Regions from separate parts of the Brachybacterium ginsengisoli genome, predicted to be linked through region 4. Evidence: predicted binding sites of a transcription regulator. Region 4 holds the regulator's gene; each other region holds the start of a gene.

Region 1 (4,590 bases), 290 kb from region 4:
CGCGGCGATGGAGGACCTGCTGGACACCTGGCCGGGCCCGCTTCTGGTGGTCTCCCACGACCGCTACCTGCTGGAGCGCGTCACAGACATCCAGTACGCGGTGCTCGACGGGCAGGTCCGGCACGTGCCGGGCGGCGTCGAGCAGTACCTGGCTCTGCGGGCCGAGGGCGCTGAGGCGTCGGGGTCCTCGGGGACCGCGGGGGCCGGTGCGTCGGGCGGTGCTGCGTCGTCGGGCGGTGCAGGGTCGTCGGCCTCCACCGGATCCGCGAAGACGTCCGGCGGAGCCGCGGGGGCCGGCGGAGCCACCGGTGCTGCCGCCGCTGCGGGCTCGGGGGCGGGCGACCCCGGGCTCTCGGGGGCAGAGGCGCATGCGGCGCAGAAGGAGCTGGGCGCCGTGGAGCGCCGGATGCAGAAGCTCGAGCGCCAGACCGCGACCCTGCACACCACCCTGGCCGATCACGATCAGTCCGACTACGTGGGTCTGTCGGAGATCACGGGACGCCTCCGGGCGGTAGAGGGTGAGATCGAGAGCCTCGAGGAGCGGTGGCTGGAGCTGTCCGAGCTGCTGGGCTGAGCTGAGACGGCGGCGCTGCGCCTGATCGGGATGCCGCGTCCGATCAGGCGGCGCCGTTCCGAACTGAGGATCCGCCGACGGGGTCGTCGCCGCTCCGGCTGGGCTCCGGTCCGCGCCAGGGAGTGTCGACGACCAGGGTGAGGTGGGGGAAGAAGACGTGGTCGTTCCGCTGCGGCGGGCGGTGTCGATGCTCCGCCCCGCCGACGGGCGCGGCGGAGTACGAGCCGACGAGCTCGAGAACCCGATCTCTGGTGCGAGGCCGTTCCTCGGATGGGGGTTTCTGTTCCGGGGTCCGGGGCGAACCGGTCGCCGAGGACACCGCGGAGGATGCCGGCCCGAGTTCATCGATCTCGACGCCGAGTCCGTCGGCCATGGCCCCGGTCCTCGCCGCACGATCCAGGATCCCGGCCGCCGTGCCGATCGGGTCGAAGTTGATGCCGCGGCGGCGCGCGGTCTGCCCGTAGCGGCTCATCCACTCGACGGAGCGGCGAACCCCGTTCTCATCGTGGAGGACCCGGACGCTCTCGCCCGCCTGCTCCTTCTGGTTGTCCGCGGCGCACAGGCCGTTGCCGTTGTCGAGAGCGGTGGGACCACCTTCGGACCAGGGCACGATGTGATCGCTCTGGCGGATGTTCGCCTCGCAGTACGGTGCCCGGCAGGTCTGGTGGGCGAGCCGGAGGAAGCGGGCGAGCGCCGGAGGGAAGCTGCGCGCTGCGGAACCCGCGGCGACGAGCTGACCGTCGGTCGCATCGGTGTAGAGGGTGCGAAGCGTCATCGCGAGCTCCGGATCCTCCTCAGCGGGAGACATCGCCTCGAGCATCTCCTGACGGATGTGCTCGTAGGGCACCGGGCCGTAGCCCTCGATGGTGGCGGCATCGGCGTGATCCGGGGCGAGCAGCGAACGGTCGGTGATGATCACGCCGATCTCGAGCGTGGAGGGGTCGATCCCCTCGCCTCGGCCGATGAGCGCATCGGCGAGGAGATCCGCCATGATCTGCTGGTGGCCGCGACGGTCTCCCTGCGCACGAGATCGCTCCGCGGCGAGGGAGAGCCCTTTGCGGATCCGCGCGCCGTCGAGCCCGCTCAGACGCGCGGTGAGCGTGCACATCCCGTGCTCGCCGCGGCGCACGGTGACGCAGCGGTCCTTCGTCGCCGTGCGGTGACGATCGGCGGCGCCCCGCGGATCCAGGCCGTGCAGCACCTTCTCCGCCTCCCCGGCCCACTCCTGCGGACCGCAGCCCTCGAGGTGCGGGAGGTGGGCGGTGAGGACCTGATCCACCAGGGTGCGCTGCTCGGGAGTCGCCGGTCCGAGCGTGCGGGCCACCTGATGCGCTGAAGTGGACAAGACCTTGCCCTCAGCGAGAGCGCCGAGCATCCCGGGCATGGATCGGACCAGTCGACGGCACGAGGACAGGGAGCGCCCGGCGCAGGCGGTCGACTGCTTCATCGCCTTCGAGGCCTCGGAACGAGCGATCCTCCGTGCCTGCTCCGGGGTCTCCTCGCGCCGCCGACAGTCCTCCACGACCGCGGACTCCAAGCGGACCAGCGCGCGGGCCTGGACCGCGGCGATCGCCCCGGAGAGATCCTGGAGCTGGGCGAGCAGAGCGATGGCCTCGGTGGGCGTCTGATGATCCAGCGCCGTCGCACCATGGGCACCGAGCTCGGCGAGCACCGCGCGGGTCGCGGAGACATCCGACTCCCCGATCCGGAGCGCACCGTCACCGGCCTCGATCCGGAGAGGAGTCGATCGACGCGGGCCGGACATCGCGGCCCCGGCACCGTCACGGGCGCCGCCCGCTTCACCGGATCCGGCCTCCCGCGGCGCAGAGCCGGGCGAGCGCTGGGATGCTTCCCAGCGCTCTGCGCGCTCGCTGTGCGGATCGTGTGCCATGGATCCAGTTTCGCACGACTGTTCGACTCGAGGAAGATCTGCAGCCCTCTTACTTCTTAGTAGTTTTCCATTGTGGATAACTTGGCGTGGGGAGGAATGAAGGTCGACCCGACAGCGGGAATCGTTGTGGATAAACAGCTTCTGTGGAGGAAAGCCGGCGAGGCGCCCTCGCAACCCTCGTCAGCGAAGCCTGCTGAAGCCGGCGTCGGGCCGACGTGGACAGTCATCGAACCAGGCAGAGAGCATGCTTCGAGCCGAAAGAGCGCGACTCTGCAGTCACCGTGACGGACGACGGCCGTCTGCGCAGGTTCGCCCGCCGGAACGCACGACGACCTCACGCGACGACGACATGATGGAGGCGCGGACAGAACCGCCGAGAAGAGGCAGAATGATGGATGACGCCGACGGAGATGTCACGAAAGGACGGCACATCCCTTGACGACAGTGGAAATCGACTGGCGCGGTAACGCCATGCCCGAACGGCACTGCCGGATGCCCGCGAAGCGAGGGGCGACCTCACTCCTCCTCGAGCACGCTCGCTCCAGGGGCGGACCCCCTGGCCACCAGGCACGACTCGACCAGCCCATCGCGCATCAGCCCAGCGGCGATCGACCGCGCCTGGGACTCGTCCTCCACCAGCACGGCGACCGTCGGCCCGGACCCGCTGACCAGCGCCGCCGATGCGCCGAGCTGCTCAGCGGCCTCGACCACGGGCTCCAGCCCGGGATGCAGCGCGAAGGCCGCAGCCTGGAGATCGTTGTGCAGCGTATCGGCGAGCAGCTCGATGTTCCCGCTGCTGAGCGCCTGCAGCTGGCGATCATCGACGGACGGCTGCGCCGGTGGCACCCTGCCTCCGCGGGCGGCGATCTCGTCGAACCGACGGAACACCGCCGGGGTGGAGAGATGCCCGCCGGGGACGGCCAGCAGCCAGGTCCACTCCCCGTGGGTGAGCACCGTGGTGAGGTCCGCTCCGTTGCCGCGGCCGAGCGCGGTATGGCCGAGCATCGCGAAGGGGACGTCGGCGCCGAGCCGACCCCCGAGGGCCCGCAGCCGTTCGCCGCTGAGGCCGAGCCCCCACAGGCGGTCCAGGGCGACCAGGGCGGCGGCGGCATCGGCCGATCCGCCCCCCATTCCTCCCGCGACCGGTACCTGCTTGTGGATGTGGAGCGCGGCCCCGTCCTGCACCTCGTGCTCGGTGCGCAGCAGCTCCGCCGCACGCAGCGCGAGGTTGGACCCGTCGAGCGGGATGTCGCCCGGCACCTCCGAGGTGACCTCGAGGCTCAGGCCCTCGGCGCGGGTCGCGGTGATCGTCTCGTAGAGGTCCACGGCCTGGAAGACCGTGGCCAGAGCGTGATAGCCCCGATCGTCGACCGCGCCGACGCCCAGGGAGAGGTTGATCTTCCCCGGCGCACGCACCACCACCCGGTGGCGGGACGGCGGCATCAGTCGACGCCCTTCTCCGCGCGAGCGATGGCGCGGAAGCCCTCGATGCCCAGCGTCTCGCCCCGGGCACCGGGATCGATGCCGGCCGCGCGCAGGATCTGCTCGGACCGGGGCGGACTGCCGGCCCAGCCGGCGAGCGCGGCGCGCAGGGTCTTGCGGCGCTGGGCGAAGGCGGCGTCGATGACGGCGAACACCGTCTCCCGCTCCGCGTCGGTGCCGAGCGGCTCCTCATGCCGCACCAGCTCCACGAGCGCCGAGTCGACGTTGGGGACCGGCCAGAAGATCTGCCGGGAGATCCGGCCCGCGTGCACAGCCGTGCCGTACCAGGCGGTCTTCACGCTGGGTCCCCCGTAGGTGCGAGAACCCGGACCCGCGGTCAGGCGGTCCACCACCTCGGACTGGACCATCACCAGGGCGGAGCGGAGGGAGGGGAAGCGCTCGAGCATGGTCAGCAGGATCGGCGTGGCCACGTTGTACGGCAGGTTCGCGACCAGAGCCGTCGGCTCCCCGGCGCGCGGGAGAGCAGGCAGCTCGGGCACCTGCAGGGCGTCGGCGTGCACGAGGCGGAAGCGCTCCTCCTCGACGCCGCGGGCACGCAGCGTGAGCGGGAGCAGCTCGGCCAGACCCCGGTCCAGCTCGACGGCCACCACATCGGCACCCGCCTCGAGCAGCCCGAGGGTCA
Region 2 (4,590 bases), 1.8 Mb from region 4:
CCCGGTGGTCTGCCACGACGATCGCACCCTGTACTGGCCGGCGCAGTGGGATGCCGGGTTCTCGAACGCCTCCGCCGAGGAGGCGCCGAGCCTGTACATGTGGCACCTCTCGTACTCCTACGCGGTGTTCGTCCTCGCCGCCGGGGACCTCGACGACTACTACGGCTCGCTGCTGCTCGCCCTCGCCGACTCCCCCGAGCAGGCCGAGGAGGCGCAGCGCCGCTACACGCTCCAGCTGAGCTGCATCGCCTCGGCGGCAGCCTTCCAGCTCCCCGCCGGGATCCGGCCGGCCGATCGGGTGGAGGACTTCGTGACCTCGGTCGACGCCCAGAGCGCACCGCTCAGCGCCGGCGACCCCTCTCAGGACTCCCGCGCCGCCTGGGTCGTCGCCGGGCAGAAGAGCCGCGGCCAACTGGGGCAGTGCACGACCTGGAGCGCCCCGGCCGACCAGGTCGCCTGAGCCCCTCCCTCCGGTCAGAACAGCGCCGGCTGCGGCAGGAGATCCAGCGCCGCCGGTGCGAGGCGCGGCCGGCGCGCGGCCTCCGCCGCCCGGCTCCGGTGCTCGGGCTGGTCGACGTCCTCGGTGAAGTCGAGCCCGTGGCGACGCAGCAGCGGGACCAGCCGACGTGAGAGGGTGCGCCGGTACGCGACGGGCGCGGAGGACGAGGTCCCGTAGAAGCGCCGATACCCGGTGGCGAGCTCGGGATGCTCCCGATCGATCCACTCCAGGAACCATTCCTTGGCACCGGGCCGCAGGTGCAGGGCGCCGTGGACCACGTGCGCCGCACCCGCCTCGGCGATCCGGGCCAGGGCCTCGTCGAGCTGCGCGTCGGAGTCGGTCAGCCACGGCATGATCGGCATGAGGAAGACGGTCACACGGAATCCGGCGTCGGCCGCGGCGCGCACCGTGGCCAGGCGCGCGGCGGTGCTCGGCGTGCCCGGCTCGACGGCTTTCTGCAGCGCGTCGTCGAAGACCGCGATCGACATCGAGAGGTCCACGGGGACCTGCTCGGCGATGGTCTCGAGCTGCGGCAGGTCACGGCGCAGCAGCGTCCCCTTGGTGAGGATCGAGATCGGCGTGCCGGACTCGGCGAGGGCGGAGAGGATGCCGGGCATCAGCCGGTACCGGCCCTCGGCCCGCTGGTAGGGGTCGGTGTTGGTGCCGAGCGCCACGAGGTCGCGCTTCCAGGAGCGCTTGGCGAGCTCGGCCCGCAGCACCTCGGCGACGTTGACCTTGACGATCACCTGCTGGTCGAAGTCGGCCCCGGCGTCGAGGTCGAGGTAGCGATGGGTGCTGCGGGCGAAGCAGTACACGCAGGCGTGGGAGCAGCCGCGGTAGGGGTTCACCGTCCACTCGAAGGGCATGGAGCTCGCGGCCGGCACCTTGTTCAGCGCCGACTTCGCCATCACCTCGTGGAAGGTGACGCCCTGGAACTCCGGGGTCTGCACGCTGCGCACCAGCCCGGACATGCCCAGCAGCGCCGGGGTGCTCGGCTGCTCGCCGGTCCCCGTGCTGATCTCCTGCCCGCTCCACCGCATGACCCTATTCGAACGCCCGTTCGAACAGATGTCAAGGGCGACCGACGGACCATCCCGCCCGTCGGCCGCCCGGTGACTTCAGCCCTGCCGTCCCGCTGATCTCCTGCCGCTCGTCCCTCGCAGCACGTCGATCAGCCCTGCCATCCCGCTGATCTCCTGCCGCTCGTCCCTCGCAGCACGTCGATCAGCCCTGCCATCCCGCTGATCTCCTGCCGCTCGTCCCTCGCAGCACGTCGATCAGCCCTGCCATCCCGCTGATCTCCTGCCGCTCGTCCCTCGCAGCACGTCGATCAGCCCAGAGTCGCGGGGCGCGTCCACTCCTCGCCGCGCACGTGCTCGTCCAGGAAGCCGAGGAAGGTCTCGTACCAGACCTGCGCGTTGCCGCGGCCCTGGATCCAGTGGCCCTCGTCGGGGAAGTACAGGTAGCGATGGCGGGTGCGCCCCTCGGCATCGCGCGGAGTGCCCGAGAAGGTGTGCAGGTCGTACCAGAGGGCGTGGCCCTGGGCGATCGGCACCCGGTAGTCCCGGTCGCCATGGATCACGAGCATCGGAGCGACGATGTCGGCCACGAAGTCCTTGGGGTTGTAGAGCCGGTTCTGCTCCCGCATCGGCCGCTCCCACCCGGAGTTGTCGGTGGTCGCGCCCATCGTGGCGGTGTCCCACAGGGAGGCGTGGGTGACGATGCATCGGAAGCGGTCACCGGTGTGCCCGGCCACCCAGTTGGCCATGTAGCCGCCGTAGGAGCCGCCGGCGAAGGCGGTGCGCTCGGCGTCGACGTCCTCGCGGGCGATCGTGGCGTCGGTGAGCGCCATGATGTCGGTGTACGGGGCGCCGCCCAGCTCGTGCTGGCCACGGTCGATCATCGCCTGGCCGTAGCCGGTGGAGATCGCCGGGTCCGGCAGCAGCACGGCGTAGCCGGCGGCGACGAACGGGCCCGGGTTCCAGCGGTAGGTCCAGGCGTTCCAGGAGCCCCACGGGCCGCCGTGGGCGAAGACCACCAGCGGGTGCGGCCCCTCCCCCTCGGGCAGGCGCAGCCAGGCGCGCAGGTCGGTGCCGTCCTCGGCGGTCGCGGTGACCTCGGTGAGGGTGCCGGGCAGGTCGACGGGCTCGGCCGGGTTGGGCAGCGCGGTGACGGTGCCGTCGGCGGGATCGATGCGCACGGGGTGCGGGGCGACGGCGATCCCGGAGGCGGAGGCGATGATCGCACCGCCTGCGACCGAGGCGCCGGAGAAGGCGAGGTCCTGGTCGGGTCCGCCCGCGAGGCGGCGCGGGGCCGGGTCATGGACCCCGCCGATCCACACGGCGCCGCGGCCCTGCTCGTCGGTGGTGGCGACGAGGGTGTCCTCGTCGAGCCAGATCGGGTCCGCCCAGTGGTCGAGCTCAGGCCAGACCGGGGTCGACTCGCCGGTGGCGAGGTCGAGCAGCTCGACGCCGACGCCCATCGTGGCCGTCTGCGTCCAGGTGCGGTACCGGCCGACGAGGGCGCGGCGGCCGTCGGGGCTGAACTCGCCCGGGCCGTGCTCGATCTCGGCCGTGCCCTCGCGCAGCAGGCGCGGCGCCTCGCCGCCCACGAGGTCCAGGAGGTAGAGGTCGGGGACGGCGAGCAGATCGCCGCGGGAGTCCTGCACCGCGATCAGCGCCTTCTCGCCGCTGCGGTCCACGGTCCAGTCCAGGAGCCGACCGGCTGGCATCGCGAGGTGGCGGAAGTGGAGGACCTGGGTGGGCTGGTCCTCGTCGTCCCCGTCGGCCGACGGGGTCTTCGCGTCGGCGCCGGCGGGTGCCGGGGTGCGCTCGGCGAGCGCGAGGTCGTCCGGCAGCGCGGCGATCGCGAGCACGGGGCGGGTGGGGCCGAGGTCGTGGTCCCAGTAGCGGGTGGGAAACCCGGTGTGGAAGGCGGCGGTGACCTTGGCCGTGGAGCGCTTCTTCGTGAGCTCGGCGTGCTCGGCCTCGTCGGCGGCCTGGGAGTGCACCTCGAGCTCGGTGATGAGGTGGCGGCCCGCGATGGTCAGGCCGCCGAAGCCGCCGGGACGGGTGGCGAGCTCACGGGCCTCGCCGCGCACGGGCAGGGCCCACAGCTGCGCGTCCTCGGACTCCTCGCCGTCCTCGCCCACGCGCTTGGCGGTGAAGTAGGTGGTGCCGTCCTCGGCCGCGGCGACGGCGCCGACGGAGGCGCTGCCGCGGGTGAGCGGGAGCAGGCGGTCGCCGTCGATCTCGACGAGGCTGCTGCGGTAGGAGGTGCCCTTCGCGTCCGGGCGGGACACCTTCGCGAGGATCCGACCGCCCTCGGTGGTCTCGAGTCCGGCCAATCGGGCCGCGTCCAGCAGGGTCTCGATGCTTTCGTGTGTCATGGGGCACCATCCTGCCACCGGCCGACGGCGCCACCATCCTCGTCACGATCCCGTAGCCCTGCTGTGACAAACGGGGCTCCTCCGAGCGCCATTCCCCCAGGTTCGTGGCACTCGCACCGGGGCATCCCGTGCCTTCCGGGCCGGGCGAGCGCGGTGGTCACGAAGACGGGCTCATCCGACCCCCGTTCCCCCAGGTTCGCCACCTTCGCACCGGCTAGGGCCACGTCGCCGGCCCCAGTCGAGCAGGGCGTCGATCTTCCGGGCCACCTCGTCCGGGGTGCAGCCCTCGGTGTCGATCCGGTGCACGGCAGGGTCGGCCTCGACCTCGAGCCGCACGGCCGCCGAACGGCTCCGCTCCGCATGGGCGACGAGGCTCTGCCCCTGCTCCCGTGTGGCGAGCCGAGCGTCGATCGTGCCGCGGCCGGCCTGGAGCAGCACTGCCGTGATGCGCGGCCGGTCGCCCATGGCCTCGGCGAGCGCGGCCGACTCCAGGACGGAGACCGTGTTCGTATAGATCAGCCGACGGTGGCCGAGCTCCCGATAGTTGGCCCAGATCGCGGCGAGATTCCGCAGCGCCATCCCCTCCTGCCGCGGCGCGGGGTGCGCCAGGTCGAGCGCATCGCCCTCCAGCACCGCATGCCGCACATCCCGCGCCGCCAGCAGGTCGTGGAGCGCGAACGCGGCCGACGACTTCCCCACCCCG
Region 3 (4,590 bases), 1.3 Mb from region 4:
TCAGCTGATGGAGGCGATCCTGCACGACAAGGCGAAGATCGCCGACGCCGTGAACGCCGCTGCGATCTCCCTGGACGACGCCCCGGCGGGGTACGCAAAGTTCGACTCGGGTGTCGCCACGAAGTACGTGATCGACCCGCACGGCGTGACCGGCAGGGTCCAGCCCGTCTGATCCGCTCGATCCCGGCTGCATCGCCCGCTCCTGCGCCGATCTCGGCGGTCCGGAGCGGGCGATGTGCAGTCCGGGTGACATCGATGTGAGGGGAGCGGAGTGACGGCGGCGGGCAGCAGACTTCACACTCATGTCAGATATGAGCATCTGCGCAGGTAGACCGGGACAGTGCGTCGTCATGGCGCGGTCAGTAGGGTGGGTCGGGGTACTCGGGGGTGGCGCCGGGTGGGGTGACGCGGCGGGTGTCGGGGATGGGCCGGGTCCGGTCCTGGTTGGCCAGTGCTTGTTGGACGCGGCGGGTGCGTTGGTGGAGGGTCCAGGCCTGGTCGAGGGTCTTCACGGTCTCGGGGGTGAGGAGGTCGGTGTGTTCCCGGGTGCGGGCGCGGAGCGGCCCGATCTTCCAGGTCGTCTCGAGCGGTCCGGCGGGTGTGGTGCGGTCTTCGCGGGCAGGGTCGTCCCTCGGGTCGCGGTCGGGGTCGATGAGGCCGGCGGTCTTGAGCTGGTGGTGCTGCCAGCACAATCGGTGGAGGTTCCACAGCGAGGTGGGTCCGCCTCGGGCGGGGTGGTCGTGGTCGTACTCGATGATGTGGTCGTCCTCTGCCGCGAGCGCGGTCGATCGGGTGCAGCCCGGTGCGGCGCAGACGGGGTGGCGCAGCCGGAGCTGGAGCCGCATCTGCGCCGTGGGCTGATACGTGGTCGCGTCGACGGGGAGGTGCGCGCCGGTGATCGGGTCGGTGAGGATCCGCTGCCAGGTCGTCTCCTTCCCGGCCAGGTCCCGGGCGAGCTCGGCCGGGATCGGTGTCATGCCCTCGAGCATCGCGGGTGAGTCATCCATGCCCAGCAGCGTCGTGACGGGCACGGTGACCAGGAGCTTGAACGGGGTGCGGGTCTCCTGGACCGGATCGATGTCGAGGATCGAGTGGGTGAGGATCGCGTATCTCAGGGTCCGCAGCGAGGCGGCTCTGCCGTTTTCGCGGAGGGACTCGTCGAGGTCGAACGGGATCGGCCCCTCCGTCCCGTCCTCGAGCATCGCCCGCTGAGTCTTCTGGACCGTGCGCGCGGCGAGATCGAGCCGTTGGGCGAGGCCCGTGATCTCCAGGATCGGGCCCGTCACCAGCAACGACGCGGTCCCCACCTCCGGGTCCACGCCCACGACCTCCACATCCCTGGAACTGGAAGGCGGGGTCGGGAGCGTGCCCGCGGTCGCGAGAGCGACCGCGACAGAGACCTGCTTGTCGAACGTGACAGGGGAGATGGAGGGCAGCTCGACCTCGGCGATCCGGGCATCGACCTGCCGGACCTGCTCCTCGCTCAAGCGCCGCACCCGGCGCAGCAGGGAGCGATGCCAGGCTTCGGGCAGGTCCCCGCGACGGAGGTACTCGAACGTCAGCGGCATCCACTCCACCGCCCGATACGCGTCATGGACCTGCGAGGTGGCCTGAAGGTAGGAGCAGCGCAGCCCGGTCGCGATCTTCAACGCCGTCAGATCCGCGTCCTCCAGCAGGCCCTCCACCTCAGGATCCTCCCGGAAGAACACCGCCACCTGCCGCAGATGCTGGGCGTAGAGACGGGCCCGCTGCCTCATCAGACCATGCAGAGATTCGACTCTGGCAGCCTCGATGGAATCGGACTCGACCTCCTGAACGACCCGCTCCCGCGTGAGCTCCTTACGGGCCCGCACCCGCCACTCCGGCAGGACCACCGACGAAGTGACCTCCGACAGAGCATCGTCGAGACGACCCGCGAGACCCGAAGCAGCGCCAGCAGCAGAGATGGGAACGGGGCCGCGCGGCGAAGCCGGCCCGGACCCTGAAGCCACCGACCCGTCGGCCGCACCATCCCGCTCGAACACCTCGAACCCCTCCTCGAACTCACCCATCACCACCACCCCCTCCCCACACTCGAAACACTCCCGCGAACCACCTCCGCGATAACCCCATTCTATTTCCCCGACACCCCCTACTGAAGGATCATCGAGAAATGGGGACAAATCCGTGGATAACCACTGACTGTGGAGGAACGGTCGCGTCAGGGATCCGATCACGGGGACGGGTGCCGCACCTCCTCGGCACCCACCACCCCTCCACGACCTGCCGGTATACACCTCCCCATGCCCCGCGCAACCCTCGAGCACCCTTCCAGCAGGCCCTGGGACACCCCGTCATTCCCCACAAGGAGAATGTGCATAATTCGCCCCTGTGGAGGAAACGTCATTCACGCCTTCCACAGTGTGCACATTCCTGGGGATATCTCGCCTCAACCCCGCCTCGGCCCGGCCCCGTCCACCGCCCGCTCCTCCGGGCCTCGTCCCGCTCCGGAAGCGCGTAAGGTCGACCCCATGACGGAACGCACCACGTACCTCCTGGTGGACGGCGAGAACATCGACGCCACGCTCGGCGTCTCGGTTCTCGGCCGGCGGCCCCAGCCCGAGGAGCGCCCTCGCTGGAACAAGCTGCTCCACCACGCCGAGATGTCGTGGCATCAGAGCGTGAAGGGCCTGTTCTTCCTGGCTGTCGACGACAGCCTGCCCTCGAGCTTCGTCCAGGCGCTCATCGCGATGGGCTACAAGCCGGTCCCGCTGCGCGGCGAGGGCAAGATCGTGGACATCGCGATCCAGCGCACCGCGGCGGCCCTGCTGGATCGTCCGGCGGACGTCATGCTGGTCAGCCATGACCGGGACTTCGTCCCGCAGATGGAGGACCTGGCCGCGGATCCGGAGCGACGCACCGCGATCGTCGGCTTCCGCGAGTTCATGGCCTCGGATCTCCAGAGCATCTCGGGGATCGAGTTCCACGACCTCGAGTACGACGTCTCCGCGTTCACGAGCCGCCTGCCGCGCGTGCGCATCATCGACATCGACGAGTTCGATCCGCTCGAGTTCATCTGAGCCGGAGCTCCGGCCCGGCCGCGGCGCTCAGCGCCGCTGGTCGAGCACGCCCTGCACGAAGGTCACGACGTCCTCGAGCACTTCGGCGCGGTTCGTCTCGTTGAAGATCTCGTGGCGCGCCCCGGGATAGGTGATCCGCGAGGTCGCGGGGCCGCGCAGGGTCTCCACGCCCTCGACGCTCGCGGGCATCGGCACCAGCTGGTCGGCCTCGCCGTGCAGGTGGAGCATCGGATGGTTCCCGACGCTCCCGCCTGCGGTGATGGTGCGCATCATGGTCTGCATCGCCTCGAGCGTCGGCCGCGCGAAGTCGCCGTGCCAGACCAGCGGGTCCGCGGCGTACGCCTCGCCCACCGCGGGGTCGCGGGAGAGAGTCTCCGGGTCGATCGGGGTGGAGGGGATCTCCTCGAGCGCGAGCAGGTCGTCCACCGTGGCCCAGGAGCCGATCACCGGGCCGGAGAGCACGGTCGCGACGAGCGCGTCGGCGTGCCGCTGGGTGTAGCGGGCGGCGATGAGGCCGCCCATCGAGTGGCCGATGAGGATGATCGGGAGGTCGGGGTGCACCCCGGCCGCGTGGCGCACCACCAGGTGGAGGTCCTCGACCACGTCCTCGTAGTCGCGGATCAGCACCCGGGTCCCGTCGCTGCGGCCGTGGCCCACGTGGTCGGCGGCGAAGACGGCGGCGCCGGCCTCGTGCAGCCGGCCGGCGACCCAGCCGTAGCGTCCCACGTGCTCGCCGTAGCCGTGCGCGATCACCGCCACCCACTGCGGGTCGGGGTGCGGCCAGGCGCGGCCCACGAGGGCACCGCCGTGGCCGGGGAGGTGGAAGTCCGTCGAGAGGGCGTCGTCGCTCATGGGATCCATCATGCCGTCCGTACGGACTCGGTGCGCAGCCGTCTGCCCAGAACGGCGGCGCTGACCGCCATGAGCGCGGCGGGGAGCAGGGCGGGCAGCGCTCCTCCCTGCGCGCCCAGCCAGGCGAAGGCTCCGTTCAGCGCCGCCGGCGGGACGAGCTGGACGAGCACCAGGAGCGACTGGAACCGGGTCATCTGGTCGGCGGGCGCCCACCGCACCAGCATCGGGGCGACGCAGGTGGTGAACAGCGCCGTGCCGGCCCCGATCGCACCACACACGAGGATCGCCGCGATGAGCGGCAGGGGAAGGGCGAGCAGCAGGGATCCGAGCGCCACGAGGAGCGGGCCGCCGGTCAGCGCGACCCGCGGGCTGCGCACCGCGCCGAGAACTCCGATCGCGAAGGTCACCGCGAGCACGCCCAGCGCATAGCCCGCATCGAGCAGACCGGCCTGGGCGCCGCTCCAGCCGCGCCCGCGGGCGAGGACCGGCAGCACCACCCCGATCGTCGGGAGCACGGCCCCGCTGATCAGGGCGACCGCGGCGAGCAGCGGCCAGATCCGCAGGTCCCGGGCGACGCGGAGTCCGTCGAGGAGAGAGCGGAGCATCCCTTCGCGACTCCGCGCCGCCGGACCCGGGGAGGACGCCAGCGGCCGCATCACCAGCAGCAGCCCCAGGACTA
Region 4 (4,590 bases):
CGCACCGGGATGGGCATCGAGGAGCTGCGGGAGCTGATCGCCGACCGTCTGCCGCGGCCTGCCGTCGAGGTGGACCTCGTGGTGCCCTACTCCCGCGGTGACCTGATCTCCCGGGTCCACACCAGCGGAGAGGTGCTCTCCGAGGAGCACCTCATGGAGGGCACGCGCCTGCACGCACGGGTCGACGAGGCGCTCGCGGCCGAGCTCCGCGGCGCGGCCTGAGAGCGCTCCGGCCTGTCGTCCGGAGCCTCACGGATCAGGGGGCGGGGCGCGGATACCCTTGACGGATGACCGCCCCGACCGAGCACCCCGCCGCCCCCGCGGCGGGGGACATCCCCCTGTCCACCTTTATGGATGCGGCGGTGTCCGCCATCGGCGGCTCTCCCCGGCAGGGGCAGCAGACGATGGCCGAGGCCGTCGACCTGGCGATGTCCGGCGGCCGGCACCTGCTCGTGCAGGCGGGCACCGGCACCGGCAAGTCCCTCGCCTATCTCGTCCCGGCGATGCGTCATGCCCTGGTCAGCGGGCGGCCGGTGGTGATCTCGACCGCCACGATCGCGCTGCAGTCGCAGATCGTGCGCAAGGATCTCCCGCGCCTGGTCGAGGCGCTCGCCCCGCATCTTCCCCGCATTCCCACCTTCGCCCTGCTCAAGGGGCGCGCGAACTATCTGTGCAAGCACAAGATCGCCGGCGGCTACCCGGTGGACATCGAGCCCGGCGCGCTCTTCGCGGAGGCCTCCACGGATCCTGCTCGGGACGGCGGAGAACGGCTGGGTGCCCAGGTGCGGCGGCTGCGGGAATGGGCCGAGCAGACGGACAGCGGTGATCGGGACTCGCTCGAGGATGCGGTCTCCGATCGCGCCTGGCGCCAGGTCTCGGTGACCGGCACCCAGTGCATCGGCAGCAGCTGCCCCATGGTCGAGGACTGCTTCGCCGAGCGCAGCCGGGAGATCGCCAGGGAGGTCGACGTGGTGGTCACCAACCATGCGCTGCTCGCGATCGACGCCTTCGACAACCACGGCATCATCCCCGAGCACGATGTGGTGGTCTTCGACGAGGCGCACGACCTCTCCACCCGCGTGACGAGCGCGGTCACCGATGTGCTCACTCCCGGGATGCTGCGCGGGACCGTTCGCGATCTGCGCGGCCTGGGCGTCGCCGGAACCGCCCTGGACGACGCCTCGGAGGAGCTGCGGGAGGCCCTCGAGCTCGCTCCGGACGGCCGCGTCATCGGCGATCTGCCCGAGCGTCTGGCGGACGCCGTCACCCAGCTGCGCGTCGAGGCGCGCACCGCCCACTCCGATGCCAAGGATGCCGGCGACGACTCCTCCGCCGGGGCCCGCAAGACGGTCCGGGCGAACCTGCAGGAGATCATCGACGTCTGCGAGCGACTCTCGGCGCCGGGGGAGGACGATGTCGTCTCGATATCGCATTCTCAGGCCACGGGACGTTCGAGCATCCAGGTCGCGCCCCTCAGCGTCGCCGCCGCGATGCGCGGGGCGATCCTCGAGGACCGCACAGCCGTGCTGACCTCCGCCACCCTCGCCCTCGGCGGTCGCTTCGAGCCCGCTGCGGGCGAGGTGGGGCTGGCCCGCGCCGCGCGCATGGCTCCCGAGGAGATCCCGCCGCTGGAGGACGCGAACGCGTGGGCCGGCCTCGACGTGGGCAGTCCCTTCGAGTACCGGCGCCAGGGAATCCTCTACACCGCGAGTCATCTGCCGCAGCCCGGTCGGGACGGTCCCTCGCCGGCGATGCTGGACCATCTCACCGAGCTCGTCGAGGCCTCCCGCGGGGGAGCGCTGTGCCTGTTCTCCTCGCGGCGCGGCGCCGAGCTCGCGGCCGAGCACGTCCGCGCCCGCCTGGATCTCACCATCGCCGTGCAGGGCGAGGACTCGATGACGAATCTGGTGCGCACCTTCCGCGAGGAGGAGGACGCGAGCCTCTTCGGAACCCTCACCCTGTGGCAGGGCGTGGACGTGTCGGGACGGTCGCTGCGGCTGGTCACCATCGACCGGATCCCGTTCCCGCGCCCCGACGACCCGCTGACGGCCGCGCGCCAGGAGAGGATCGGCCGCCGGGGCGGGAACGGCTTCATGTCGATCTCCGCGCAGCACGCCGCCCTGCTGCTCGCCCAGGGCGCCGGGCGCCTGATCCGCGCGGACGCGGACCGCGGGATGGTCGCGGTGCTCGACCCGCGCCTGTCGACCGCTCGCTATGGAGGGTTCCTGCGCGAGTCGATGCCGCCGCTGTGGCCGACCACGGATCCCGAGGTCGCCCTGGCGGCGCTGCGCCGCCTCGCCGAGGCCTGATCCGCCGTCGTCGGTCCGGTCGACGCCCGGTCCCACGAGGTCCGATCCACCGAGGCCTGACGCGACGACGCCGCGGCCGCCCTCAGCGGGCGGCCGCGGCGTCGTCGGACGAGCGGGTGCGGGTCGTCAGACCGCTCGCAGCACCGCCACGACCTTGCCGAGGATCTCGGCGTGATCGCCGAGGATCGGGGCGAACGACGGATTGTGCGGCATCAGCCAGACGTGGTCGTCGCGCTGGACGAAGGTCTTGACCGTGGCCTCGCCGTCGATCATCGCCGCCACGATCTCGCCCTTCTCGGCGGTGTTCTGGGAGCGCACGACCACCCAGTCGCCATCGCAGATGGCCGCGTCGATCATCGACTCGCCGACCACCTGGAGAAGGAAGAGGTCGCCGTCGCCCACGAGGCGCTGGGGGAGGGTGAAGACATCCTCGACCTGCTCCTCGGCGGTGATCGGGACGCCGGCGGCGATCCTGCCCACCAGAGGGACCGTCACGGAGTTCGGGATGATCTCGGGCTCCGGGGCGGAGGACGGGGGAGCCGGGGTGTCGTCCGCATCGGGCATGACGACCTCCATCGCCCGCGGGCGCTTCGGGTCGCGCCGCAGGAACCCCTTGCGCTCGAGGGACTGCAGCTGGTGCGCGACGGAGGACGAGGAGGTCAGGCCGACCGCGTCGCCGATCTCGCGCATCGTGGGGGGGTAGCCGTGGGTGGCCACCGCGTCGTTGATCGTCTCGAGGATGAGCCGCTGGCGCCGCGTGAGCCCCGAGGTGCGCTCGTCGGACGGAGCATCCTCGCGCAGCGGAATCGGCTTGGGGGTGCTCGGCGTCATCGTGCGGCCTCCTGGCGTCGTCTGTCGGACCCGTGCGGTTCCGTTGTCCTGTGACCCAGCGTAGGGCGGCGTTCACCAGAAGCCAAACATATGTTCGATGTTTCTGTTGCGTGTCGCGGACGCCCCGGGTTACAGTCGCACAGACATTCGATCGAACAGGAGTTCGGATATGCGTACCGATACCGCCACGCTGCTTCCCTTCCCGGCGCAGGAGTCGACCCGTGATGGGGCCGCTCCTCGAGCGCGCGTTCGACTCGAACCGACCCGTCGCGGTCGCGCGCTGCTGACCGCCGCCGCCTTCGTGCTCGGCCTGATCGTGGCCGCCGCCGTGCTGCTCGTCGTCGCGCTCCCGGCGCTCGCGGGCACCGAGGGCGATCAGCCCGTCACGATCACCGTCCAGGACGGCGACACCCTCTGGGGCTATGCCGAGCAGTACGCCCCCGAGGGCATGGGCGCCCAGGAGTACGTCGCCGAGCTGCGTGCCGAGAACCAGCTGCCCACCGGTCGCGTCACCGCAGGCCAGCAGATCGAGCTGCCCGTCCTGGAGGACTCCGCCCGCTGAGCGGACGAGGGTGCCGGTATTCTGGGCGGATGCACTGCCCGTTCTGCCGCCACCCCGACTCCCGCGTCGTCGACTCGCGCACGTCCGACGACGGTGCGACGATCCGCCGTCGCCGGCAGTGCCCGAACTGCTCCCGCCGCTTCTCGACCTCGGAGACAGCCTCCCTCTCCGTCCTCAAGCGCTCCGGCGTCAGCGAGCCGTTCAGCCGGGCCAAGGTGATCTCCGGGGTCCGCAAGGCGTGCCAGGGACGGCCGGTCAGCGATGATCAGCTGGCGATGCTGGCCCAGCGGGTCGAGGAGAGCATCCGCTCCAGCGGCCAGGCCGAGATCGACGCCCATCAGGTGGGGCTGTCGATCCTGCAGCCGCTCCAGGAGCTGGACGTCGTCGCCTATCTGCGCTTCGCGAGCGTCTATCAGGGCTTCGACACCCTCGAGGACTTCGAGTCGGCGATCGCGCGTCTCCGCGCCGAGGCCAAGCAGAACGGGGAGTCGGTCCCCGAGTCGGCGGGCTGAGGCCCTCCCGGGGTCGATCGCGAGGATCCGCCCTCGCCCGAGGCGGATCGAGGGAGATCGGTTTCCTCCCAAATCGCGGATCTGGCGCGGAGTGCCCTGCGGTTGTGCTTAAGATATCCCTCGTGCGCTCACGCAGCGCACACCTGATCGGCGGTCGTGGAGGGGAAGCCACGGCCGCCGATCCCTGTTCCGGGACCGCCGGCCGTGAGGCTCACCCGGCGATGCCGGCAGGCAGCACCTGGGCGTGGACCACACCGAGATGCTGGGTGGAACGGCTCATCGCGACATAGAGGTCGCCGGCGCCGTGGGCGGCGATCAGCTCGGCCGGCTCCACGAGCACCACCGCGTCGAACTCGAGGCCCTTGGCGTCCTGGGC

The links. Region 4 encodes LexA, which represses DNA repair genes until DNA is damaged. Its sites were predicted from a motif close to TCGAACANNTGTTCGA; they were not measured.
Region 1: a site for LexA is predicted at 2,476-2,491, ahead of CFK41_RS10250 (DUF222 domain-containing protein). Genes of this name have one in related genera too.
Region 2: a site for LexA is predicted at 1,548-1,563, ahead of CFK41_RS01905 (Rv2578c family radical SAM protein). Genes of this name have one in related genera too.
Region 3: a site for LexA is predicted at 2,026-2,041, ahead of CFK41_RS17630 (HNH endonuclease signature motif containing protein). Genes of this name have one in related genera too.

The regions. Positions count from the first base shown of each region.
Region 1 covers NZ_CP023564.1:2,305,514-2,310,103, forward strand. Annotated here, with positions in the region: gene CFK41_RS10245 (ABC-F family ATP-binding cassette domain-containing protein) at 1-574, shown strand, start outside; gene CFK41_RS10250 (DUF222 domain-containing protein) at 618-2,465, opposite strand; gene CFK41_RS10255 (4-(cytidine 5'-diphospho)-2-C-methyl-D-erythritol kinase) at 2,982-3,908, opposite strand; gene rsmA (16S rRNA (adenine(1518)-N(6)/adenine(1519)-N(6))-dimethyltransferase RsmA) at 3,908-4,590, opposite strand, start outside.
Region 2 covers NZ_CP023564.1:429,632-434,221, reverse strand. Annotated here, with positions in the region: gene CFK41_RS01910 (hypothetical protein) at 1-460, shown strand, start outside; gene CFK41_RS01905 (Rv2578c family radical SAM protein) at 475-1,539, opposite strand; gene CFK41_RS01900 (S9 family peptidase) at 1,830-3,887, opposite strand; gene CFK41_RS01895 (nucleoside/nucleotide kinase family protein) at 4,059-4,590, opposite strand, start outside.
Region 3 covers NZ_CP023564.1:3,942,736-3,947,325, reverse strand. Annotated here, with positions in the region: gene fdhA (formaldehyde dehydrogenase, glutathione-independent) at 1-172, shown strand, start outside; gene CFK41_RS17630 (HNH endonuclease signature motif containing protein) at 360-1,757, opposite strand; gene CFK41_RS17625 (NYN domain-containing protein) at 2,511-3,059, shown strand; gene CFK41_RS17620 (alpha/beta hydrolase) at 3,087-3,911, opposite strand; gene CFK41_RS17615 (MFS transporter) at 3,920-4,590, opposite strand, start outside.
Region 4 covers NZ_CP023564.1:2,599,587-2,604,176, reverse strand. Annotated here, with positions in the region: gene hflX (GTPase HflX) at 1-222, shown strand, start outside; gene CFK41_RS11595 (ATP-dependent DNA helicase) at 288-2,309, shown strand; gene lexA (transcriptional repressor LexA) at 2,436-3,140, opposite strand; gene CFK41_RS11585 (LysM peptidoglycan-binding domain-containing protein) at 3,310-3,702, shown strand; gene nrdR (transcriptional regulator NrdR) at 3,732-4,214, shown strand; gene CFK41_RS11575 (HelD family protein) at 4,426-4,590, opposite strand, start outside.